DNA from 2 places in the Spirosoma humi genome. Region 2 is predicted to be linked to the other one. Evidence: riboswitches for the same ligand, from Rfam matches in the RefSeq annotation. Region 2 holds a riboswitch; the other holds the start of a gene.
The links. Region 2 has a riboswitch for S-adenosylmethionine ahead of metH (methionine synthase). Riboswitches for the same ligand answer to the same signal wherever they lie in the genome.
Positions count from the first base shown of each region.

Region 1 (6,128 bases), on a different contig from region 2:
TTGTTTGCCGGATTGTCTGGGTTTTTCCGGGTGCTTACCTGCCCCGATGGTTTAGCAAACGCATTCGCCAGCGGGAAGTGAAACCGAGCTGGCAGCAGGTTTCGGTCGTGAGCTGGGCCGGTATGCGCGGTGTTGTCTCCCTGGCTGGCGCGCTGGCTTTACCACTTACGCTGCCCAATGGCCAGCCGTTTCCGGGTCGTGACTTAATCCTGTTCATCACATTCGGTGTTATCTTTTGCACCCTGGTGTTGCAGGGGCTCACATTACCCGTCCTGATTGATGAGCTGAATGTGCGCGCACCAGTTGATGAAAAGCTGGAAGAGCGTAAACTCAGACGTAAGATGGCGCAACAGGTTATTACGCATCTGGAAGCCAACCATTCGGCAGGGTCGGTTCATGACGATGTGCTGAATTATGTGAAAAACACGTATGAGTTACGCATTAACGAGCTAAATGGAATGCTTCGGGCCAATAACGGATCAGATCGGCCCGCCGAACTTTACCAGGAAGCTATCCGATTGCAGCTGGAGTTGCTGTCTGTAGAACGGGCTGTGTTGAGTGAGCAACGTAAAGATAGTTTGCTGGATGATGACACCCTTCGAAAACTGGAACAGGAACTGGACCTGGAAGCCGCCCGACTCTCACTGGTGCAACCTGTTATATGAAAAAAGTTGTATCCTTTATTATGTTAAATTCTATTTATCGTATACTTGGAACAGCCCGCGAAATAATGATGTTAGTTTGCTATTAAAAATAATAGATATAGTAGCAATCAATTAGGTAATACTACTTAATTTGGTGCGAAAATAAGGGAACTCGTCCGTAACGATCCTTAACTGCACAAAAGAATATGAAATGTCTTTCAGGTATGATCAGTTTAATCGTACCCGCTTTCAACGAAGAAGAAAACTTATCTGTACTGGTTCATCGGCTCATGGCTGTCATGAAGCCGTACAATTCTTACGAAATTCTGATCATTGATGACGGTAGCTCCGATCAGACACGCCATGTACTCCGGCAATTGAGTCAAGTTTATCCTGTCGTTCGGTTCCTGTCGTTTTCCCGAAATTTTGGCCATCAGATGGCGTTACGGGCCGGCTACGACAATGCGCGTGGCGAAGCCGTTATTTGTCTGGATGCCGACCTGCAGCATCCACCGGAGCTGATTCCAACCCTGATTGACAAGTGGCGCGAAGGATACGAAGTGGTCTACACCGTTCGGCAGCCTGACCCCAAACTGTCGTGGTTTAAACGAAAAACATCGAAATACTTCTATCAATTACTGCGTAGTGTTTCCAACTTACAGATTGAAGATGGGGCTGCCGATTTTCGGCTTCTCGATCGCAAAGTAGTAGATACCCTGAAGCAGTTCAAAGAAAACGACCTTTTCCTGCGGGGTGCCATTTCCTGGGTCGGCTTCCGGCAGTGCCGTATTCTTTACGAACCCGCGGCCCGGTACGCTGGCCGGTCGAAATACTCATTCCGGAAAATGCTGCAACTGGCCGCTATGGGAATCACTTCTTTTTCCACGAGGCCGCTTTACATGTCTGTGCTACTCGGTTTTGGGATGTTTTTTCTGGCTGCTCTCTTCGGTGCCGAAGCGCTGTATGAACATTATTTTACGAATGCAACGGTATCCGGCTGGACAACGCTGGTTTTGCTGATGGTGCTTATTGGCGGGGTGCAGTTTATTATGATTGGGATCATCGGCGTATATTTGGGCAAAACGTTTGTAGAAGTCAAAGGCCGACCCGCTTACATCATCGGCGACACGAGCGAGATAGAGGAGAGTGTAACAACATGGCAAGCCCCCATTCAGGAAGTATTTTATTCACCGTTGACGTAGAAGAGTTTGACACCGCCGTTGAATTTGGCCACGCGATTCCTTTACGTGAACAAGTAGCCGTTTCAACGCGTGGGTTAACCCTCCTGGCCGAGCGGTTCGAAGAAGTTGGTGCCCGAACAACGCTGTTTACAACGGCTAATTACGCCCTTCACGAGCCTGCTTTGATTCGGTCCCTGGCCCGAAAACACGAAATTGCCTCGCACGGCTATTTTCATACGACGTTCGAGCCCGCCGATCTTCTGAAGTCCCGATTGGCGCTGGAAGCCTTACTAAAACAACCCGTAACGGGTTTCCGTCGGGCAAGAATGGGGTTCGTTGACCCGGAAGACGTGCACCAAGCTGGCTACCGCTACAACTCGTCCCTGCATCCTACCTGGTTGCCTGGTCGATACAACCACTGGGGCGAGCCCCGTCACCCATTCCGCGAATCGGGAGTTTGGCAAATTCCAGCTTCGGTAACCCCCACACTCCGCTTGCCGCTGTTCTGGTTAAGCCTGAAAAATTTTCCGTTTGCCTATTACAAACAGCTTTGCCGCCAAACGCTCCGTTCCGACGGCTTTCTGAATCTGTATGTTCACCCCTGGGAGTTTACGGATTTGTCGGCTTACGAAAAAATTCCGGCCTATGTTCGCCGGCATTCGCGGGACGAATTGCTCGATCGGGTCGAGAAACTGCTGCGCTACCTGAAACCGCTCGGCCAGTTCATGACGATGGGTGAATTTGCCGAAACGCTAAGCCTGCACACATCCGTTGGGAAAGTAATGTAGTGCAAAGTATAAAAACGCAGAAGGGCGCACAGCATTGACACTGTGCGCCCTTCTGCGTTTGGGATGGCTATCTAGATGAAAATGACATCGTCGATCACTTCCGTACCCATATCTTTATTGACCAGCTGAATGAGTTTCTGCTTGGCGTTGACGAGTTCGTTACGAAGAGGGGCTGACGCAATTTCAATATAGAGCTTACGATCCCGAACATAAAGCCGGTTTGTACGGGAGGCAATGGATGGCCCCATCATACGCCCCCAGAAGGCTTCAAGGTACGTTTCGTTGAACCGGGTTTGAAGCTGATAGGCTTTCAACAATTGCCCGATCGCATCTTTTAAAGACGTAACTCCGGCCACACGGGTGGCATTTTCACGATTATAGCGGTACGTCTGGTTCATGATGGAGGGGTTCGTACTACAAAAGTAAACAATGAATCGACTTAATTGAGCAGCGGTAAGCGTGCTGTATTAAAAAAAGTTAATCGTGCAGAAAAAAGAAGTGGTGTTTGGATTCACGCCGTTTGGCTAGTATACTTGCGCCATCAAGTCAATAGCAACGCGTCGCTTCTATGCCTTACGACGCGCGTTGATTTATAAAGAAGCGAGGAGAGATCAGGCTCTGTGAACCGCTGGCAACCTACCGCATGGCAAGGTGCTAACTCCTGCCTAAAGTTATTTAGGGACTATAAATCGGTAATACACATGCTTTATCTGCAGCACTGTATGTCCTCCGGGGCTTACTAAGCAATCTTCACCAATCGCCACGAAAACCGGGAGGGTTTGTCGTGTTCAACACTACCTTGATGGTCGACAGGTTGTCGGTTGACGTTGCCGGAATGCAGCGCCAGTGCGGCTAGCCTGCTGCGAACCACAATCGATAAATCAAACCTATTTCTAAAACCATGGCTGAACTACATTTTGATACCCTTCAACTGCACGCTGGTCAAGAGGTCGACCCGACAACCAACGCTCGTGCTGTTCCCATTTATCAAACCACCTCTTTTGTCTTTAATGACTCGGCACATGGTGCCGATTTGTTTGCGCTGAAGGCATTCGGCAACATTTATAGCCGGATCATGAATCCTACCTCCGACGTATTTGAAAAGCGTATTGCAGCTCTCGAAGGCGGGGTGGCTGCGTTGGCGGTAGCGTCGGGTCAGGCGGCTCAGTTTATTGCCCTGAGCAACATTCTTAGTGCGGGCGACAACTTTGTGACGACCTCATTTCTGTACGGGGGAACCTACAACCAATTCAAGGTTTCATTCAAACGGCTTGGTATCGAAGCCCGCTTCGCGGATGGAGACAAACCCGAGTCGTTTGCCAGGCTGATCGATGAAAAAACCAAAGCGATCTACCTCGAAACAATTGGTAACCCAGGATTCAATATTCCCGATTTCGATGCGTTTGCTGCGTTGGCAAAAGAGCACGATCTGCCCCTGATCGTGGATAACACGTTTGGGGCGGGTGGTTACCTTTTCCGGCCTATCGAACACGGAGCGGCCGTGGTAGTCGAATCGGCAACGAAGTGGATTGGTGGTCATGGTACCAGCATTGGGGGCGTTATTATCGACAGTGGAAACTACAATTGGGGCAACGGTAAGTTCCCGCAGTTCAGTGAGCCGTCAGAAGGCTATCACGGTCTGGTATTCAGCGATGTTTTTGGGGTTGGTGGCCCGTTTGGCAATATCCAGTTTATTATTCGGGCCCGTGTAGAAGGGCTGCGTGACTGGGGGCCGGCCATTAGTCCATTTAACTCGTTCCTGTTGTTGCAGGGTGTCGAAACGCTGTCCCTGCGGGTCGATCGTACGGTGCAGAACGCGCTGGCGCTGGCGCAATGGCTCGAACAGCATGAGCAGGTCGAAGCCGTCAACTACCCAGGTCTGGAAAGCAGCCCTTACCACGATCTGGCTAAAAAATACCTGAAGCGCGGTTTCGGGGGTGTTTTTTCTTTTAAAGTGAAAGGAAGCAGCGAGGCCGCCGATCAGTTTGTAAACAATTTGAAAATGGTGAGCCACCTGGCCAACGTCGGAGATTCGAAAACGTTGATTATCCACCCTGCCGCTACGACGCACCAACAGTTAAGTGAACTGGAGCAGGCTAGTGCGGGCGTTGCGGTAGGAGTACTGCGCGTGTCGGCGGGTATTGAACATATCGACGATATTAAAGCTGACTTCGAGCAGGCTTTCGCCAAAATTGCCGAACCGGTTCTTGGTTAAACCGTTTGTGGTTTGCCGTTGCCTGCGCTTAGCGGCTCTATTGATCAGCAGCATAGGCAACGGCAAATCACAAACGACAAATTATAGACTTGATTGAACCTTAGCTATTTCGATTATAAGTATTCGTTTCCGCTCGAATCGGGGGAAAGCTTGCCGGGATTCCGGCTGGCGTATACCACACGCGGTACCATCAACAGCGATCAGTCTAATGTTGTTTGGATTTGTCATGCCTTAACAGGTGATGCCGACGCGGGCGACTGGTGGGGGGGTATGGTGGGACCGGGTAAATACTACGACCCTGAACAGAAGTTTATAATCTGCGCCAATGTCCTTGGCTCGTGTTATGGATCTACGGGGCCGTTGTCGGTCAATCCGGTGACGGGCAGAACCTATCACCACGATTTTCCGATGGTGACGATCCGCGATATGGTGGCGGCTCTAGACTTACTGCGCCAGGAGTTAGGAATCGAAAAAATCCATACCTGCCTTGGCGGATCAGTCGGGGGTGAACAAGCCCTGGAATGGGCTATTTTGCAACCGGGTCTGATCGAAAATCTGGTGTTGATAGCGTCCAGCGCCATTGCGTCTCCCTGGTGTATCGCGTTCAACGAAGCGCAGCGGATGGCAATTGAAGCGGACCCGACCTGGGCTGAACAACGCGACGATGCTGGCCTGGCAGGCATGAAAGCCGCCCGGGCCATGGCCATGATTTCGTATCGAAACTATGATACTTACGGATTTACCCAGGCTTTGGATAACAATGAGCAATTAGATGGGTTTAAAGCAGCAGGGTACCAGCGTTATCAGGGCGAAAAACTGGCCGACCGGTTTAATGCATTTACTTACTGGGTACTGTCGAAGGTAATGGATTCGCATAATGTAGGGCGGAACCGGGGCAGTATTCTGAATGCACTGGGGCAAGTGAAAGCCCGAACACTGGTGGTTGGTATTCGGTCTGATCTGCTTTTTCCGCCATCTGAACAGCAGTTTCTGGCCCGGCACATTCCCAATGCGTCCTACGAAGAAATCGACTCGTTGTATGGGCACGATGGGTTTTTAATTGAATTCAGACCACTGACGGGCATTATCCGGAAGTGGATGGCGAGTGCAGCTTCATCTGCCGTGGTTCCGACAACCAACTCGTTGATAAACAGCAATCCGTCGGTTAAATAGTGCATTATGGTCTGGTACGAAGCCGACGTTCGAGAAGTAGAAAATAGAGTAGCCGTTACACCACAGGCAACCAATCGGGTTGTTTTTTACGGGAGTTCATCCATTCGGCTCTGGGCAACGCTGGCGC
Region 1 is NZ_BAAHBR010000017.1:404,027-410,154, forward strand. Features, by position in the region: gene ACYU8Y_RS23895 (Na+/H+ antiporter) at 1-665, shown strand, start outside; gene ACYU8Y_RS23900 (glycosyltransferase family 2 protein) at 869-1,846, shown strand; gene ACYU8Y_RS23905 (polysaccharide deacetylase family protein) at 1,801-2,613, shown strand; gene ACYU8Y_RS23910 (DciA family protein) at 2,685-3,011, opposite strand; SAM riboswitch class I at 3,201-3,304, shown strand; gene ACYU8Y_RS23915 (O-acetylhomoserine aminocarboxypropyltransferase/cysteine synthase family protein) at 3,515-4,828, shown strand; gene ACYU8Y_RS23920 (homoserine O-acetyltransferase family protein) at 4,922-6,001, shown strand; gene ACYU8Y_RS23925 (GDSL-type esterase/lipase family protein) at 6,008-6,128, shown strand, end outside.
Region 1: another riboswitch for S-adenosylmethionine. It lies ahead of ACYU8Y_RS23915 (O-acetylhomoserine aminocarboxypropyltransferase/cysteine synthase family protein); the one in region 2 lies ahead of metH (methionine synthase).

Region 2 (6,128 bases):
GACGGTCCATAAAGATACCAACCCCCGGTATTACGAGCTGATCGAATCGTTTAAGAAACTAACGGGTTTCGGCGTCATCGTCAATACCAGCTTCAACGTCCGTGGAGAACCGATCGTCTGCACCCCCGACGATGCGTATCGTTGCTTCATGCGTACCGAAATGGACTACCTGGCCGTTGGTAATTACCTCTTTGACAAGCGCAAACAGCCCGAATGGCAGGAAAAAGATAACTGGAAAGAAGAATTTGTTTTAGACTAACGAACGATCTGTTTTAATGCAATCAAAACTTGTTTCCAGTGTTGTTCGCCTGTTGCTGCTGGGATTTTTAACCTTATTCGTTTTTTACGGCGACCATTTCGGGGTTAGTTTCGACTATCCTCACAAAGGTCTGTTCGACAACATATACGTCCGGCTGATCAAGTGTTGTCTGTTCCTGTTGCTCACTATTGAGCTTTTGCGTGTGTATTACTACGGCGTCGTTAAAAACCCGAATCCGCCCAAACTGCTCGGTAACGTGGCTACTTTGTTGGTGCCCCTGATTGTCTTGATGTTTTTTGTCGAGATGGCATTTATGTTTATCGCGCAAAGCCAGGAAGGCGGACTCACGCTGGCGTCACACATTTGGTTTGAACGCTACTGGCCACCCATGACGGGCGATTACCGCGATGCACCCAAAACCGATACGCTGGGTAAAAAGAAAGTATTTATCGTTGGCGATTCGTTTAGCGCGGGCCACGGCCTGAAAACCGCCGAGGAACGTTACGGCAATATTCTGGGTGAGAAACTGGGGACCAGCCAATACGTGACCTACAACCTTGGCATATCTGGTTCGGATACCCGTGATGAGTATGCCCGGCTGTTGAAGTTTGGCAAGACGCCCGACATTCTGATTCTACAGTACTTTCCCAATGATATTGAAAAAGTGGCGCTGGAGCATGGCCTGGTTCCACAGGGATTCCGGCCTTACTCCGATCTGCCCCGCCCCATTCAATCGTTGTTTCAGCGGTCGTACCTGCTCAACTACCTGTACTGGCAGTTTCCGCACGGCAACTTCTCGCCCTTCGATGTCTATGCGCGGACGGCTTACGGAACACCGGCTATCATCAACGATCACCTGAGCGACCTTACCAAGTTTATCACCTACGCCAAAGAACACAACTGCCGCTTCTACGTGGTAATGTTTCCATTTTCGCACAACATCGAGAAGACAGCTGAGTATGTGAAGCCGGTTGTGACTCTTTTCCAGATCAACAACGTACCGATTCTGGACGCAGGAAAACTAATGGTCGACATTGAGCCCAAGGATCGGGTGGTGGGCCGGAACGATGGACATGCCAGTTCGATTGTGAATCAACGGGTAGGTGATGCACTGTTTAAGCTGGTACAGACGAATCCGGGAAATGGTCAGATGATATCTAACAGTAAATAAGTAAACTCAAATCAAAGTATGGAATTCTTAGAGGATATTTTCAAATTCATGAAGCAGCGCAAAAAGTGGTGGTTGGCCCCCATGATCATTCTATTGCTGCTCATTGGGGTTCTGATCGTCATTGGCGGTGGTTCGGCGGTAGCTCCGTTTATCTACACACTGTTCTAAACACATGGATATTACCGAAAAAGTAAAAGCCCAGCTTGTTATCGTAACGGGGCTGGTCGTCCTGTATTTTATCACCAAATCGCCCTGGTTTCTGTACGGAGCCGTGGCTGTAGGGGTGCTGAGTCTGGCCATTCCGGCCGTCGGTGATCTTATTGTAAAGGCGTGGTTCAAACTGGCTGAGGTGTTGGGGAACATCAACGGCAAAGTCATTCTGTCTATTCTGTTCTTTGTTTTCCTGTTTCCCATCGCGCTGCTGTATCGCATGACGGCCAAGAATCCGCTGGCCATCAAGCGTACCGATAACGCATCGTTCTATACCGAGCGAAATCACCTGTATACGAAACAGGACATGGAAGACGCCTGGTAGGCGCCGAAAAACGCATGTTGATTTCGGGCGTCTCGATTGTCGGGGCGCCCGATTTTTTTGCTTAGTTTTGTAAACGCTTATCCAGAAAGACGGAGGGAACGGACCCGATGATGTCTTGGCAACCAACCACTCCCCGGAAATGGTGCCAATTTCCTCCCGTCTTATGGCGGGATAGATAAGTTAGCCCCGAGCTATCTGTCTTTCTGTATCCAAGCGGTTCTATTTATTGGATTTTTTTTAGTGGACCCGTTGTTGGTACACTACTGATCACGCCTTCTATTACTGCCTTTGAAAACGATACACGAACTTCTTCACGAACGTATCCTGGTCCTCGATGGGGCCATGGGAACGATGATTCAACGGTATAACCTGACGGATGGGGACTATCGGGGCGAGCGATTCCAGGAATGGCCGCATGACCTGAAAGGAAACAACGATTTGCTGTCGCTGACCCGGCCCGACATTATTCAGGCCATTCACAAGCAATATCTCGAAGCTGGGGCTGATATTATTGAAACCAACACCTTCAGTGCTACGTCCATTGCCATGGCCGATTACCACATGGAGGAACTGGCGTACGAACTCAACTATGAGTCGGCCCGGATTGCTAAGGAAGTGGCGGTTGAGATGACTCGCCAGCAACCCGACAAACCAAGATTTGTGGCCGGAGCGATGGGACCGACCAACCGGACGGCTTCGCTCTCGCCCGATGTAAATAACCCGGCTTACCGGGCGGTTACGTTCGATGATCTGGTTAATGCGTATTATGAGCAAGTAAGCGGTTTGGTGGATGGCGGATCGGATCTGCTGCTCGTCGAAACCATCTTCGATACGCTCAACGCGAAAGCAGCTATGTTCGCCATCGACAAGTATTTTAATTTAAATCCTCAGAAGACCGCCCTGCCGATCATGATTTCGGGCACTATTACGGATGCCAGTGGTCGAACCTTATCGGGGCAGACAACGGAAGCGTTCTTGTATTCTGTTTCGCACTTGCCTTTACTGAGTGTGGGGCTTAACTGTGCGCTGGGAGCTGCCCTGATGCGGCCATATATACAAACACTCTCGCAGGAAGCGCCTTTCTTCACGTCGGCCTATCCGAACGCGGGTTTACCCAATGAATTTGGGGAATACGACGAAACGCCGGATATGATGGCGTTGCAGATGGAGGATTTCATCAAAAGCAGCTTTGTCAATATCGTTGGCGGTTGCTGCGGCTCAACACCCGATCACATCCGGGCCATTGCCGATGTAGCCGCCAAATACCCACCCCGGCAGTTACCGGAGCCGGAACCCTACCAGAAATTGAGCGGGTTGGAGCCGCTCAAGATTACAGAGCAAACCAACTTTCTGAACGTTGGTGAACGGACTAACGTAACGGGTTCCAAAAAGTTTGCCCGGCTTATCAAAGAAGGAAACTTCGATGAAGCCCTCAGCATTGCTCGCGGACAGGTAGAAGGGGGCGCCCAGGTGATCGACATCAACATGGACGAAGGCATGTTGGATTCGGTAGAAGCCATGACTACGTTTCTGAACCTGATTGCTGCCGAACCGGATATTGCCCGGGTTCCCATCATGGTCGATTCGTCGAAGTGGGAAGTCATTGAGGCTGGTCTAAAGTGCGTGCAGGGCAAGGCGATTGTCAATTCGATCTCGCTTAAAGAAGGCGAAGACGCCTTCATCGAACGCGCCCAACTGGTAAAACGCTACGGTGCGGCTGCCGTGGTGATGGCCTTCGATGAGAGTGGCCAGGCCGACTCCTACGAACGGCGTATCCAGATTTGCGAACGCGCTTACCGGATTCTGGTCGATAAGGTTCATTTTGCCCCGCAGGACATTATTTTCGATCCGAACATTCTGACCGTTGCCACGGGTATCGAAGAACACAATAACTACGCGGTCGATTTTATTAACGCCACCCGCTGGATCAAGCAGAACCTGCCGCTGGCCAAAGTAAGCGGTGGCGTATCCAATATTTCGTTTAGTTTCCGGGGCAACGATGTCGTTCGGGAAGCCATGCACTCGGCCTTTTTGTACCACGCCATCCGGGCGGGTATGGATATGGGTATCGTGAACGCCGGTCAACTGGAAGTGTACGACAGCATTCCAAAAGAACTGCTGGAGCGTTGTGAAGATGTCCTGCTCAATCGTCGGGACGATGCCACCGAACGCCTGGTTGATTTTGCCGAAACGGTAAAAGCCAAAGGAAAAGCTATTGTACAGGACGAAAGCTGGCGGCTCGAACCCGTCCGGGAACGCCTGAAACACGCGCTCATCAAAGGTATTACGGACTACATCGATCAGGATGTGGAAGAGGTTCGCCTGCAGGTCGAGCGGCCGCTGCATGTCATTGAGGGCCCGCTCATGGATGGCATGAGCATCGTTGGTGATCTGTTTGGGGCGGGTAAAATGTTCCTGCCGCAGGTTGTTAAATCCGCACGGGTTATGAAAAAAGCCGTAGCGTACCTGACCCCATTCATCGAAGCGGAGAAGTCGGGAGAGGGGTCATCTTCGGCCGGGAAAATCCTGCTGGCCACCGTCAAGGGCGATGTACATGACATCGGTAAAAACATCGTCGGTGTGGTGCTGGGGTGTAACAATTACGAAATTATTGACCTTGGCGTCATGGTGCCTACCCAGAAAATTCTGGATGCGGCCCGCGAGCACAATGTCGATATTATTGGTCTGAGTGGGCTGATTACACCCTCTCTGGACGAGATGGTCGGCGTTGCCAAGGAAATGGAGCGGCAGGGCTTTACGATGCCGTTACTGATTGGTGGCGCTACTACGTCTCGTATTCACACGGCCGTTAAAATTGACCCACACTACTCGGGTCCCGTTGTTCACGTACTGGATGCCAGCCGGAGCGTACCCGTTGCCGGGAAGCTCGTTAGTGAAACGGATGGTACGAAGGAAAAAATCTTTACTGAGATTAAGGCCGAGTACGTCAAACTGCGTGCAGACCATGCCAAGCGGCAAAAGGAAAAAGCTAGTCTGACTATTTCCAAGGCGCGCGAGAACCGTACGCAAATCGACTGGACTACTTTCGAGCCAACCAAGCCAACGTTCCTGGGTAACCGGTATTTTGAGGATTACGACATTGCCGAATTAGTCGACTACATCGACTGGACCCCGTTTTTCCAAACATGGCAGTTGCACGGAAAATACCCCGCTATTTTCGACGATGCTATCGTTGGTAAAGAAGCCAAACAGTTATTCGACGATGCCAATCAGCTTTTACAGGAAATTGTCGATAAGAAATTGCTGAAAGCGAAAGCCGTAGTCGGGTTCTATCCCGCTAACTCCGCCGACGACGACGTGCTCTTGCACGACTTCGAAGAATACGTACGTGATATTCCCTGTGAACGGCATGGTTCCCACCAGCATATCGAATATAAAATCAGCAAGGCGCAGTCGCAAACGGCGGTGACCCCGGCTGGCGAGCTGATTTACGATACAAAAACGGTACTCCATTTCCTGCGTCAGCAGAATCAAAAAGCACCGGGCTTACCAAACTTCTGCCTGTCGGACTTTATTGCTCCGCTGGAGAGTGGTCGGGAAGATTACATCGGTGGCTTTGCCGTAACGGCGGGGATTGGTATCGAAGCGCTGCTCGATAAATACGAGCAAGATCATGACGATTACAACAGCATCATGGTGAAAGCCATTGCCGACCGGCTGGCCGAGGCCTTTGCCGAACGGATGCACGAGCGCGTTCGGAAAGAGTTCTGGCCGTATGCGACGGACGAAAATCTGGTTAACGAGCAATTGATCAAAGAAGCGTATCAGGGAATCCGGCCCGCACCGGGCTACCCGGCTTGTCCGGATCATACGGAGAAACAGACGTTATTTGACTTGCTGGATGCCAACAAAATTGACATTGAGTTAACGGAAAGCTATGCTATGTATCCGGCTTCATCGGTGAGCGGCTTCTACTTCTCGAATCCCGAATCGAAGTATTTCGCCGTTGGTAAAATCAATAAAGACCAGGTGCTGGACTACGCGCAACGGAAAAATAAACCCGTCGAGGAAATCGAAAAATGGCTCAGTCCCGTGCTGAGTTATGACGCGTAGGTTTCTGATACGAAGGCAAGTATAAACGCGAAATGCCCGACCAGTTGGCCGGGCATTTTCTATTCAGTTGGATAAAGAGTAATGTCTGT
Region 2 is NZ_BAAHBR010000008.1:847,684-853,811, forward strand. Features, by position in the region: gene ACYU8Y_RS12270 (carbamoyltransferase family protein) at 1-259, shown strand, start outside; gene ACYU8Y_RS12275 (SGNH/GDSL hydrolase family protein) at 276-1,430, shown strand; gene ACYU8Y_RS12280 (DUF5989 family protein) at 1,449-1,598, shown strand; gene ACYU8Y_RS12285 (SxtJ family membrane protein) at 1,603-1,965, shown strand; SAM riboswitch class I at 2,040-2,147, shown strand; gene metH (methionine synthase) at 2,254-6,039, shown strand.